Regions from separate parts of the Pseudomonas kitaguniensis genome, predicted to be linked through region 2. Evidence: predicted binding sites of a transcription regulator. Region 2 holds the regulator's gene; each other region holds the start of a gene.
The links. Region 2 encodes FliA, which starts transcription of late flagellar genes. Its sites were predicted from a motif close to CTAAAGTTTNNNNNNNNNNNGCCGNTAA; they were not measured.
Positions count from the first base shown of each region.

Region 1: ACOZK9_RS11955 (methyl-accepting chemotaxis protein) is a predicted target of FliA. The motif match lies at 2,378-2,405, and genes of this name have one in related genera.
Region 3: motA (flagellar motor stator protein MotA) is a predicted target of FliA. The motif match lies at 1,718-1,745, and genes of this name have one in related genera.

Region 1 covers NZ_JBLZPT010000007.1:105,187-109,355, forward strand. The annotation lists gene ACOZK9_RS11945 (NorM family multidrug efflux MATE transporter) at 1-1,257, opposite strand, end outside; gene ACOZK9_RS11950 (LysR substrate-binding domain-containing protein) at 1,407-2,327, shown strand; gene ACOZK9_RS11955 (methyl-accepting chemotaxis protein) at 2,503-4,169, shown strand, end outside.
Region 2 covers NZ_JBLZPT010000027.1:57,735-61,903, forward strand. The annotation lists gene flhF (flagellar biosynthesis GTPase FlhF) at 1-386, shown strand, start outside; gene fleN (flagellar synthesis regulator FleN) at 492-1,325, shown strand; gene fliA (RNA polymerase sigma factor FliA) at 1,322-2,062, shown strand; gene ACOZK9_RS23900 (chemotaxis response regulator CheY) at 2,233-2,607, shown strand; gene ACOZK9_RS23905 (protein phosphatase CheZ) at 2,626-3,414, shown strand; gene ACOZK9_RS23910 (chemotaxis protein CheA) at 3,426-4,169, shown strand, end outside.
Region 3 covers NZ_JBLZPT010000016.1:118,043-122,211, reverse strand. The annotation lists gene ACOZK9_RS19405 (rhodanese-like domain-containing protein) at 1-53, opposite strand, end outside; gene ACOZK9_RS19400 (HDOD domain-containing protein) at 111-1,646, opposite strand; gene motA (flagellar motor stator protein MotA) at 1,813-2,664, shown strand; gene motB (flagellar motor protein MotB) at 2,668-3,687, shown strand; gene ACOZK9_RS19385 (toll/interleukin-1 receptor domain-containing protein) at 3,740-4,169, opposite strand, start outside.

The DNA.
Region 1 (4,169 bases), on a different contig from region 2:
CCAACCCAAGGTAAAGGCCATCAACCACGCGGCGGGTGCGCCGATGAGCCAGTAACAGCCCAAGCCCACCAGGAAGGTGGTTTTGGCGTCTTTCAGCCCGCGAATGCAGCCCATGGCGATGGTCTGCACGCCGTCGAACAGTTCAAACCAGGCCGCAACGGCCAGCAAGCTCACGGCAAGCACGATGACATCGTGAAAGGCCGGGTCGTTGTGGTCGAGGAACAGCCCGATCAGCGCGTCGGAACACAGCCAAAACACCGCCGCAAACCCCAGCATCACCACCGCGCCAAAGCCTATGCCGACGCGTCCGGCCATGCGTGCCTGAAGCAATTGCCCGGCGCCGTAATGCTGGCCGATGCGCATGGTTATTGCGTAGGACATGCCCGCCGGCACCATGAACGCCACCGAGACAATTTGCAGGGCGATCTGGTGCGCGGCCAATTGCGTACTGCCCATGGTGCCCATGCACAGCGCCGCGAAGGCGAACAACCCGACTTCCACCGCGTAGGTGCCACCAATCGGCAGGCCCAGCCGCCACAGCTCGCGCAAATAGTGCGTATTGAGGCGCAACAGGCCTTTGCCGAGCGGGTAGGCCGCGTAAGCGCGGTCAATGCGGATGTACCACATCAGCGCCAGGGCCATGCAGTTGGCGACAATCGCCGTGACCAGGCCAATGCCCATCAAACCCAGTTTGGGCAGGCCGAACATGCCTTCGATCAGCGCATGGTTGAGCAAGTAGTTGAGCACCGTGCCGCACAGGCTGATCACCATCACCGGTGTGGCCTTGCCGATAGCGCTGGTAAACCCGCGCAACGCCATGAAGGTCAGGTAGCCGGGCAGGGCGAATGGCAAAATCGTCAGAAATTGCCCCGCCGCGTGCACGTTGGTTTCGGTCTGGCCAAACATCAGCAGCACGGGTTTGAGGTTCCACAGCAATAGCGCGGCGCCAATCGCCATCAGCCAGGCCAGCCACAGCCCGGCTTGGGTCAGGCGCGTCGCGGCTTGAATGTCGCCAGCGCCATGACGAATCGCCACCAGCGTGCCAACGGCCGCGATCACGCCGATGCAAAAAATCGCCACGAACGAATAACTCGCCGCGCCCAAGCCGCCGCCCGCCAAGGCTTCGGGGCTCAGGCGGGCCATCATCAGCGTGTCGGTCAGCACCATCAGCATGTGCGCCAACTGTGAGGCAATCAACGGCCCCGACAGCCGCAGAATGGCCCAGAGTTCGGTACGCACCGGATGCTGCATGTTCATCACGCTCAAAAAGTCAGAAGGTTTAGGAAGGCTTGATTCTCGGCGCTCCTGACGCATTACACAAAAGGATAAAAGCGATCGTTCGCATGACTAAAACTCATGCCTGCAGATTCTGGTAGGGTTGGTTATTGCTCTGTCAGGAGGCTTTTATGCCCCGCCGTCTCCCTCCGCTGTATGCCTTGCGCGCCTTCGAGGCCGCGTCACGGCACAACTCGTTCACTCGGGCGGCGGCGGAACTGTCGATCACGCAAAGTGCGGTCAGCCGACATATCCGCACGCTCGAAGAACACTTCGCCTGCCGCCTGTTTCAGCGCAGCGGCCGCAACTTGCAACTCACCGAAGCGGCGCGCTTGCTGTTGCCCGGCGTGCGCGAAGGCTTCGCGGCGCTGGAGCGGGCCTGCGATACCCTGAACACCGAGGACCACATCCTGCGCATGAAGGCGCCGTCGACCCTGACCATGCGCTGGTTGCTGGCGCGGCTCAGTCGCTTCCGTGCCTTGCAACCAGGCAATGAAGTGCAACTCACCAGCGCGTGGATGAGCGTGGATGAAGTGGACTTTAATCAAGAACCGTTCGATTGCGCCGTGCTGCTCAGCTACGGGCATTTCCCGGCGGACTGGGAAGCCTGCTACCTGTTCCCGGAACTGTTGATACCGGTCGGGGCGCCGAACCTGCTCAGTGACGGGCCGTGGGATGCCGCGCGGCTGGCGACTGCCGAATTGTTACACCCGACGCCCGACCGCCGCGATTGGCGCAATTGGCTGCAGCGCATGGGGCTTTCGTCTCATGTGTCGCTCAAGGGCGGGCAGGTGTTCGACACCCTCGAACTGGGCATGATTGCCGCCGCGCGCGGTTACGGCGTGTCCATGGGCGACCTGTTGATGGTGGCCGAAGACGTGGCCCAAGGCAGATTAAGCCTGCCGTGGCCGACCGCCGTGGCAAGTGGCGAGAATTACTACCTGGTGTGGCCAAAAACCCGCCCTGGCGGTGAGCGTTTACGGCGGTTGGCGGAGTTTCTTCAGGGTGAGGTTAACGCCATGGAATTGCCCAGCGTTGATCGTCTGGATTGAACTTTTTCTAATTTCTGGTGTAATCGCATGCGTTATGCCCCCCTGAATCGCTCAAGTATTCCCCGCACCCGCCGAAGCAGGTGTGTTGGAGCAACCATGCGCCAACGTTTTTCACTAGATAATTTGCCGTAATGCTATGAGATCAGGATGATCCTGGCCTCGGCCAGGAGCTGTCATGTCTCAACCCCGCGCTAGGATCGCCTCACAATTAGGTCTCGCACTGGCCGTTATTCTGGCTGTCGTTATCAGCGGCAGTACGGTTTTCGCGCTGCGTTCCCTTGACTCCGCCAACCTCGACATTCGCCAGGAACACTTGGCCAGCGAGGCGCGCTTGCTCGCCGACCAGCTCAATACCTTCCACAGCACCTTGCGCGAGAGTACTCAGCGTTTGAGCGGGCTGTTTGAAAAGCGCTTCGGCGCAGGTTTGAGTGTGCGCGTGGACCAGCCGGTGGCAGTGGCCGGCACACAGACCCCGAGCCTGTTCCTGGGCAGCAACCTGCTGAACAACGATTTCGCTGAGGTCGATGAATTCAAGGAGACCTCCGGCGGCGTGGCCACGGTGTTTGTGCGCAGCGGCGAAGACTTTATTCGCGTGAGCACCTCGTTGACCAAACAGGATGGCAGCCGCGCCATCGGCACCGTCCTCGACCACCAGCACCCGGCTTATCAGCGCCTGCTCGGCGGGCAGAGTTACGTGGGCCGCGCGGTATTGTTCGACCGCTCCTACATGACCCAGTACACGCCGGTACGTGATGCGGCCGGCAAAGTGATCGCGGTGCTGTTTGTCGGCTTCGACTACACCAACGCGCAGAACGTGCAATTCGACAACCTCAAGCGCTTCCGTATCGGCCAGACCGGTTCCCTGGCCCTGTTGGACGAGCAGAAGCGCTGGCTGGTGCCGCCCGCAGGCGTGCAGGCACTCGACCAAGCGATTCCGTTGATGCTCGATTTGGCCAGCAAGCCCGGCGAAGGCCGCTTCTGGAGCGACAAAAACGAAGACTTCTACAGCGTCTCGGTGCCGTTCGAAGGCGGCCCGTGGGCGGTGGTAGCGAGCATGCCGAAATCCGAAATCCGCGAGGTTACCTGGGCCGTCGGTATTCGCCTGGTGATCGGTAGCGTGCTGGCGATGTTGATCGCGGTGGGCGCGGCGGTCTGGTTGCTGCGCAGTAAATTGCAGCCCTTGAGTGACCTCGTGCGCCAAGCCGAAGCCCTCGGCGCCGGTGACTTGAGCGCACGCCTGAATGTGTCCAGCCATGACGAAATCGGCCAACTGGCGCGCAGCTTCAACCAGATGGGCGAAGCGCTGTCGACCATGGTGTCGCATATCCGCACGGCGGCCGAAGAGGTCAACAGCCGTGCCCGGGCGTTGTCCGGTTTGTCCGGCGGCGCGTATGACGGCATGGAGCAGCAGTCCGGTGAAATCACCAGCATGGCGGGCGCGGTAGAAGAGTTCAGCGCCACCTCGCTGAACATCGCCGATAACATGGGCAACACCGAACGGCTGGCGCAGGAAAACGCACAGCAAACCCGTATTGGCCGTACCTCGATGCAAGAGGCGTCATCGTCTCTGGAACATATCGCTGCCGCATTGAACAGCACCGCCACAGTGATCAACACCCTCGGCCAGCGCTCGCAGGAAATTGGCGGGATTGTTGGCGTGATCACCTCCATTGCCGAACAGACCAACCTGTTGGCGCTCAACGCGGCCATCGAAGCCGCGCGCGCCGGCGAGCAAGGCCGCGGCTTTGCGGTGGTCGCCGACGAGGTGCGTAACCTGGCCTCGCGCACCCGCCAGGCCACCGACGAAATCTCGGTGATGATCCAAAGCATCCAGCAAGAAAC
Region 2 (4,169 bases):
ACCCTGCGTTGCGCATGCAGCTTGAAAGCCTGGCCGGTCGCGGCATCAAGTCAAAAAATTACCTGGTGCTTGCAACCACCAGCCAGAAACAGGTTCTTACCGCTGCGTACCATAGTTACAAACGCTGCGGCCTGGCGGGCTGCATCCTCACCAAACTCGACGAAACGGCGAGCCTGGGTGAAGTGTTGAGCCTGGCCATCAGTCATGAGTTACCGGTTGCTTACCTGACCGACGGGCCGCGGATCCCGGATGATTTACATCTGCCGCGCCGTCATCAGTTGGTCAGCCGCGCAGTCAGCGTGCAAATGCAAGAAGAGCCTAGCGAGGAAGCGATGGCCGACATGTTCGCCGACCTCTACCACAACCCCGCAAAACGGGTTGGTTAAGGCAGGATGAACACCGTGAAATGTATCTACATCGATGGTCTGCAAGCGATTCACGCGGCCAAGCCATGTAGCCTGCGTCTAAGCAAGACAAGGTAAAGAAATAAAATGGGCAGCATGCATCCCGTACAGGTGATCGCGGTGACCGGCGGCAAAGGTGGCGTCGGAAAAACTAACGTGTCAGTGAATTTGTCCCTGGCCCTGGCAGAGCTTGGCCGTCGCGTCATGCTGCTGGATGCTGACCTGGGGCTGGCGAACGTCGACGTTCTGCTGGGGCTGACACCCAAACACACGCTTGCCGACGTGATCGAAGGCCGATGTGAGCTGCGCGATGTGCTGCTGCAAGGCCCCGGCGGGATTCGCATCGTGCCGGCCGCCTCCGGCACACAGAGCATGGTGCACCTGAGCCCGGCGCAGCATGCCGGCCTGATCCAGGCGTTCAGTGACATTGGCGACAACCTCGACGTGCTGGTGATCGACACCGCTGCCGGCATCGGCGAGTCCGTGGTCAGCTTCGTGCGGGCCGCCCAGGAAGTATTGCTGGTGGTGTGCGACGAACCGACGTCGATCACCGACGCCTACGCGCTGATCAAGCTGCTGAACCGTGACTACGGCATGAACCGCTTCCGCGTGCTGGCCAACATGGCCCAAAGCCCGCAGGAAGGGCGCAACCTGTTCGCCAAGTTGACCAAAGTCACGGATCGCTTCCTGGATGTCGCCTTACAATACGTCGGCGCAGTTCCCTATGACGAGTGTGTGCGCAAGGCTGTGCAAAAGCAGCGTGCAGTCTATGAAGCATTCCCTCGTTCGAAGTGCGCTTTGGCGTTCAAGGCGATTGCCCAGAAGGTCGATACCTGGCCGCTGCCCGCCAACCCGCGCGGGCATTTGGAGTTTTTCGTCGAGCGATTGGTGCATCACACGAGCGCAGGTCCGGTGCTATGACATCCAGCGGCTACAACCTTTACAAAAAGTCGGCACGTGACAGCCAGGGCGAGTTGATCGAGCGCTATGCGCCCTTGGTCAAACGCATTGCTTACCACTTGCTGGCACGCCTGCCTGCCAGCGTGCAGGTTGAAGACCTCATCCAGGCCGGCATGATCGGCCTGCTCGAAGTGTCGACCAAATACGACGCGAGCAAAGGCGCGAGTTTCGAGACGTACGCGGGTATTCGTATTCGCGGCGCGATGCTCGATGAAGTGCGTAAAGGGGATTGGGCGCCGCGTTCGGTACACCGCAATACACGCATGGTCAGTGACGCAATTCGCTCAATTGAAGCAAAAACCGGTCGTGACGCTAAAGATCATGAAGTTGCGGCCGAACTCCAATTGAGTCTCGATGATTATTACGGGATTCTGAACGATACCTTGGGCAGCCGCCTGTTCAGTTTCGACGACCTGTTGCAGGACGGCGAACACGAAGGGCTGCACGAGGACGGCGCGAGTGCTCATCTCGAACCGTCGCGCGACCTGGAAGATGAACGTTTTCAGGGTGCGTTGGCTGAAGCAATTGCCAATTTGCCGGAGCGTGAGCGGCTGGTGTTGGCGCTGTACTACGACGAAGAGCTGAACCTCAAGGAAATCGGTGAGGTCCTGGGGGTCAGCGAATCGCGTGTCAGCCAACTGCATAGCCAGTGCGCGGCCCGCTTGCGGGGGCGATTGGGAGAGTGGCGCGCGCGCTGACAGGCAGTGTGGGGACACTGCAGCGCAACCAGGCGAAAGGTGTAACGCCTTTCGCGGATTCGTTCCGTGGTGCCCCGGCAGTCCTTTTTGTGTAACGCCTGTTGATTGAAATGGCGCGTCCAGGTGCTGGGCGCGTTTAAGACTGCTTGGAGGTCGAATTGGACAAGAACATGAAAATCCTCATCGTTGATGACTTCTCAACGATGCGGCGGATCATAAAAAACCTGTTGCGTGACCTTGGGTTCACAAACACGGTCGAGGCGGATGACGGCATTACGGCGATTCCGATCCTCAACAGCGGGAGCATCGACTTTCTGGTAACCGACTGGAACATGCCAGGCATGACCGGTATCGACCTGCTGCGCCATGTGCGCGCGGACGAAAAACTGCGCAGCTTGCCTGTGTTGATGGTCACCGCCGAAGCCAAGCGTGAGCAGATCATTGAAGCCGCTCAAGCTGGGGTCAACGGTTACGTGGTTAAGCCATTCACTGCACTGGCCTTGAAAGAGAAGATTGAAAAAATCTTCGAACGAATCGGTCAGTGATGCTGCCACGGGGGAGCTATGGAGCATAAAGAAACGTCACTGGGCGACTTTGAGTCGACCCTGAAAAAGCATGCTCACCAGTTGGTCGACAGCCTTGAAAAAGGCCACTTCGGCGACGCGGTGCAGTTGATCCATGAGCTTAACCAGACCCGTGATCGCGGCCTGTACCAGGAAGTGGGCAAGCTCACGCGCGAGCTGCACAGTGCAATCGTCAATTTTCAAATTGACCCGCACATGCCCCAGGCTGAAGAAATATCACAAATTACCGATGCCACAGAACGCCTGTCCTACGTGGTCAGACTGACTGAGGCGGCGGCCAACCGCACCATGGACCTGGTTGAAAACGCCACGCCCCTGGTCAATGGCATGGCCACCGAAGCGCAAGCCCTCAGCGTTGACTGGGGCCGTTTCATGCGTCGGGAACTGGGTGCTGAAGAGTTTCGTGAATTGGCCCGCAGGGTCGACGGGTTTCTGACGCGCAGCGAACAGGAAAGCCGTACGGTTTCCAGCAACCTCAATGACATTCTGCTGGCCCAGGATTACCAGGACCTCACCGGTCAGGTGATCAAGCGTGTGACCCAATTGGTCACCGAGGTGGAAAGCAACTTGCTCAAATTGGTGCTTATGGCAGGCCAGGTTGATCGTTTCGCCGGCATCGAACATGACCGCGAATCGATCCTCTCGGAAAAAGATCCACAAAAACATCTCGCCAAGGGTGAAGGTCCGCAGATTCATGCCGATAAACGTGAAGACGTTATGTCAGGTCAAGATGATGTTGATGACCTGTTATCCAGTTTAGGCTTCTAAGGAGCACCCACATGAGCTTCGGCGCCGATGAAGAGATCCTTCAGGATTTCCTTGTAGAGGCCGGCGAAATTTTAGAGCAACTGTCCGAACAACTGGTCGAGCTGGAAAGCCGACCGGATGATGCGAACCTGCTCAATGCAATTTTTCGCGGTTTTCATACTGTAAAAGGGGGCGCCGGCTTCCTCCAGCTCCATGAGCTGGTGGAGTGCTGTCACATCGCCGAGAACGTTTTCGACATCCTGCGCAAGGGTGAGCGGCACGTCGACTCGGAACTGATGGACGTGATTCTCGAAGCATTGGATGCGGTCAACGGCATGTTCAGTGAAGTGCGCGAACGTGCGCCGATCACTGCGGCTACCCCGGAACTGCTGGCCGCCCTGGCGCGCCTGGCAGAGCCTGCCGACACCACGGCTGCGCCGGTGGTGCAAGCGCCAGAGCCTGTGGCTGAGCCTGAAGCAGACGTGACGGACAGCGAGTTCGAGCAACTGCTCAACTCCCTCAGCGCGGTCAAGGCTGAAGCTGAAGCGCCACAAGCGGCTACTGCGCCTGCCACTGCGTCTGCAGCGCCGACCAGCGAAGACATTACCGACGCTGAGTTCGAATCGCTGCTCGACCAGTTGCACGGCAAAGGCCAGTTCGCGGCCGACGCGGTGGCGCCACCTGCCGCCCAGTCGCAAGCGCCTGCTGCTGCTCCTGCCGCTGCCAGCAACGAGATTACCGACGACGAATTCGAAGCGTTGCTCGACCAACTGCAT
Region 3 (4,169 bases), on a different contig from region 2:
CCGAGCAGGTCGCTGGGTTCGATCACCAGCGGCAAGCCAGAGAAGTCAGGCATGTGAGGTCTCCTGGGCACAAAGGTTGGCGATTAAAAGCGGCGATTGTAACGCAAGCATCAGGCGCTGCGGTTGGTAAAGCAGTGCAGGGCTTTTTCGATGCATTGGGCGGTTTTGCCGAAGGCTTGCACAGTGGTTTCCGAGAACGGCCCACCGCCCTGGTCGGCCACCATCAGCATCACCACGCGGCCGTTACAGCTCAACGAGCGCAGCAGCAGGTGTTCGCCGGTAAACAGGCGGCGCAGGGTTGGCGGCAACAGTGCCGCGAACTGTGCGTGGTTGTCGGGGTTCAAGCGCACTTGCGCGGGCTTTTCGAGTAAACGCTGCAACAGCGTGCTGTTGACCACGTCCAGGCTCAAGTTGGCGGCAGCCTTGGGCAAGCCATCCGCTTGATGCACACGCAAGGTGCTCAAGGCGCGGTCCGCCATGAACAGCAACACCCGCTGCATGCCACTGGCGACCAAGGCTTCTTTGGCGCACGTCGTCAGGTGCATCGCGTTGGCAAAGCGGCTCGGCTCCACCAGCAACTCGGTGCAGCGTTTGCGCCACACGGCGAGAGCTTCGGCAGTCGGCGGGGCTGCCGGCAACAGGCCGCGATGCACCTTCTGCACATGCCACGGCCAGATCAGCGACAACGCCGGGTGCCAAAGGTCAGGCATCAGCGTGGTGCGCGCGCTGGTCACCGCTTGCTGGTGAACCTGTTGCTGCACTTCACTCAACGGCTGTTGCAGGTACAGCGCGGTGAGGTATTGCCAGCGCTCGGTGTGCGGGCAGGTCCAGGATTCTTGCGCCGACATCGCCAGGCCGTTGGCCAGCAGCACGGTATTCGCCGGCTGGTTCAGCCAGCGGCGCAGGTTGGGTTCGGCGTCGAGCAACTGTTGGTGGCGTAGCGCGTCATCTTCACGGGCAATGTGCAGCGCCTTGACCAGCAAGCGCTGCTCGCTCAGCAGCAGGTTGTAGCCTTGGGAGACCCAAATTGGCAGGTGCCAGCTTTCGGTCAGGCCGATGCACAGGTCCAGCAGGCGCACGCCGAACAACTCCAGCTCGACCTTGCGCGCTGACTCGCTTTTATGGATGACCCGCAGTTCCCATTCTTCCAGGAGCTTGGGGTAGGCGACAGCCATCGGCCACAGCGGTGACAAAAACAGCAGGCTGCCCCAATGAATGTCTTGCCACAAACGCGCCAGGCGGCTGGCGAACAAACCGCTGGCTTGCTGGGAGGCGTGCTGGCTTATTAGCAGCAGCTGGCGCAAGGCCACGGGGATGTCTTTTTCCGGCACCGACGGCAGGCGCGCCAATAATTCCTCGGCGCGTTTGAGGCCAAGCCGGTTAAGCGCCACTTCGAGGTTTTCCGCAGGGTCTGCCAAGCTGCCGTGGGTGTGGCTGTTGGCCTCGCGCATCACGCTGAGCACCAGCGCCGGGCTGTTCTGCATCAGCTCGGCGATGTCGCGTAACGAGCTGCGGCTGTCGCGAATGGCTTTGCACACGCGCTCGTGGCTGGCTTGGGGAACGGGCAACAGCACGTCGTCCAGGCGCTTGATCCAAGCGGCGAGTGTGGTGGGTTTTGCAGTTGGGACTGTCGTTTCAATAGCCATGATTGGGGCGCGATCATCACTTGCGGTCAACACGCCCGTTATGGGCCGAACTGGCTTTTCGCCTTAACGGGCTATAGTCTGGCGCAGTTTTGCCGATAAGTAGAACAAGAGTTTTCAGTTCTTCCAAATATGTCCATGAACCCGACGGCGCAAGTACTCATCCCCTATGGCTAAAATTATCGGCATCATCGTCGTCATCGCAAGTGTGCTTGGTGGCTATGTTCTGTCCCACGGTAAAATTGCAGCGCTGATCCAGCCTTTCGAGGTGCTGATTATCGGCGGTGCCGCGTTTGGCGCATTCTTGCAGGCCAACCCCGGCTACATGACCATGCACGTGATCAAGAAGTCGCTGAGCATGTTCGGCTCGCGCTTCTCCCACACCTTCTATCTGGAGGTGTTGAGCCTGGTCTACGAGATCCTCAACAAAAGCCGCCGCGAAGGCATGATGGCCATTGAAGGCGACATCGAAGACGCCGCTGCCAGCCCGATTTTCACCAAGTACCCGGCAGTGCTCAAAGATGAGCGCATGACCGCCTACATCTGTGACTACCTGCGCATCATGTCGTCCGGCAACATGGCCCCGCACGAGCTGGAAGGCCTGTTCGACATGGAGTTGTTCAGCTTGAAGGAAGAGTTGGAGCATCCCTCGCATGCGGTGACCGGTGTTGCCGACGGCATGCCGGGTTTCGGTATTGTTGCGGCGGTACTCGGTATCGTGGTCACCATGGCCTCTTTGGGGGAGGGCGATCAGGCCGCAATCGGTATGCACGTGGGCGCGGCCCTGGTGGGTACGTTCTTCGGTATTCTCGCGGCCTATGGCTTCTTCGGCCCATTGGCCACGTCCCTGGCGCACGACGCCAAGGAAGAAATCAACCTGTATGAGTCGATCAAAGCCAGCCTGGTCGCCTCTGCGTCCGGCGTGCCGCCGTCGCTGGCGGTAGAATTTGGTCGCAAGGTTTTGTACCCCAAGCATCGCCCAAGCTTTGCCGAACTGGAACAAGCGGTTCGCGGTCGCTAAACCATGGAAAACAACCAGCCGATAATCATCAAGCGCGTCAAGCGCTTCGCTGCGGGGCACCATGGCGGTGCCTGGAAAATCGCCTTCGCCGACTTTGCCACGGCAATGATGGCGTTCTTCCTGGTGCTGTGGCTGATGTCTACCGCCACGCCTGAACAAAAGATCGCCATCGCCGGTTACTTCAAAGACCCGATTGGCTTCTCGGAAAGCGGCACGCCCTTTGTGATCGACTTGGGCGGCTCGCCGCAGTTGGCGCCTGAGCGCACCATCAACCCGGAGGTCAAGACCGACTCACCGCAGGAGAAAATCCCGGTCGAGCGCGACACCGTCGAGGCGATGGCCGAGCAAGTCGAGCAGGAACGCCTGGAGTTGCTGCTGAAGGAATTGCAGACCAAGGTTGAAGAAAATCCGCAGTTGCTGAAGTTCAAGGACCAGATTTCCTTCGAAATCACCCCGGAAGGCTTGCGCATTCAGATCACCGACGCCGCTAACCGGCCGATGTTCGACTCCGGCAGCGCGCGCCTGAAGCCGTACTTTGAAGACATCCTGCTGGCCATGGCCGACACCATCAAAGCGGTGCCCAACAAAATCAGCATCAGCGGCCACACCGACGCCAAGCCGTATGCCGGCCAGGGCGACTTCGGTAACTGGGAGCTCTCGGCCAACCGCGCCAACGCCGCCCGGCGTGCGCTGGTAGCGGGTAGCTATCCGGACCCGCAAGTAGCGCGCGTGGTCGGTTTTGCTTCTTCGCAGCTGTTTGATCCCAAAGAGCCGTTCAACCCGATCAACCGTCGCATCGATATTGTGGTGCTGACCAAAAAGGCCCAACGTGCGATCGAAGGCGATCAAAGCTCGGCCCCGCCTGCGCCCCAGGGCAGTGGTGCGCCAGGCGAAGTGCCAGTCGACCCGAACGCCATCCCGCCTGGCCAAGAGCCGCTGCCAGCCCACGAGCTGCGGCAGAAGCTGAACCTGTTTGATGATGGCGGCGTGAAAGACCCCACGGCGCCCGCGCCGAAACCGTAAGCCACCCATAAAAAGGCCGCGATCATCGCGGCCTTTTTATGGGTGGTTGTTATTAGTATCCGCGACGAACTCGATTTTTGAGCTGGCTGTGAAAAAGATCGGCGTTCTGCTTATAGACGCTGCGCGTGGATTCGTTGACCGAGTCCAACATCACTGAGCGCTTGGTCGTTGCCTCTTCGCGGTAGGCCTCGATAAAAAAATTAACGTCGTTCTCACTGGTTAGCTTAGGCCATTTATCCAAGTACAGAGGCAGTTCACTGGCGCCCGTCTTGAAAGAGCAAATTCGTCGATTACTGATCGTAGCCTCACCAATTTCAAACGGCACCCACCAGGATCGCGCGGTGTGTTCGGACACTACCGCCAGAAGATGAGTGCACTCGGTAATGCGTCGAGTGATGACGCTGGTAATATCGTCGGTGGTATGTGATTCAGCATCCAGTACATCAAGATAAGTCTTGATATTGGCCCGTGTTAACTGTGCA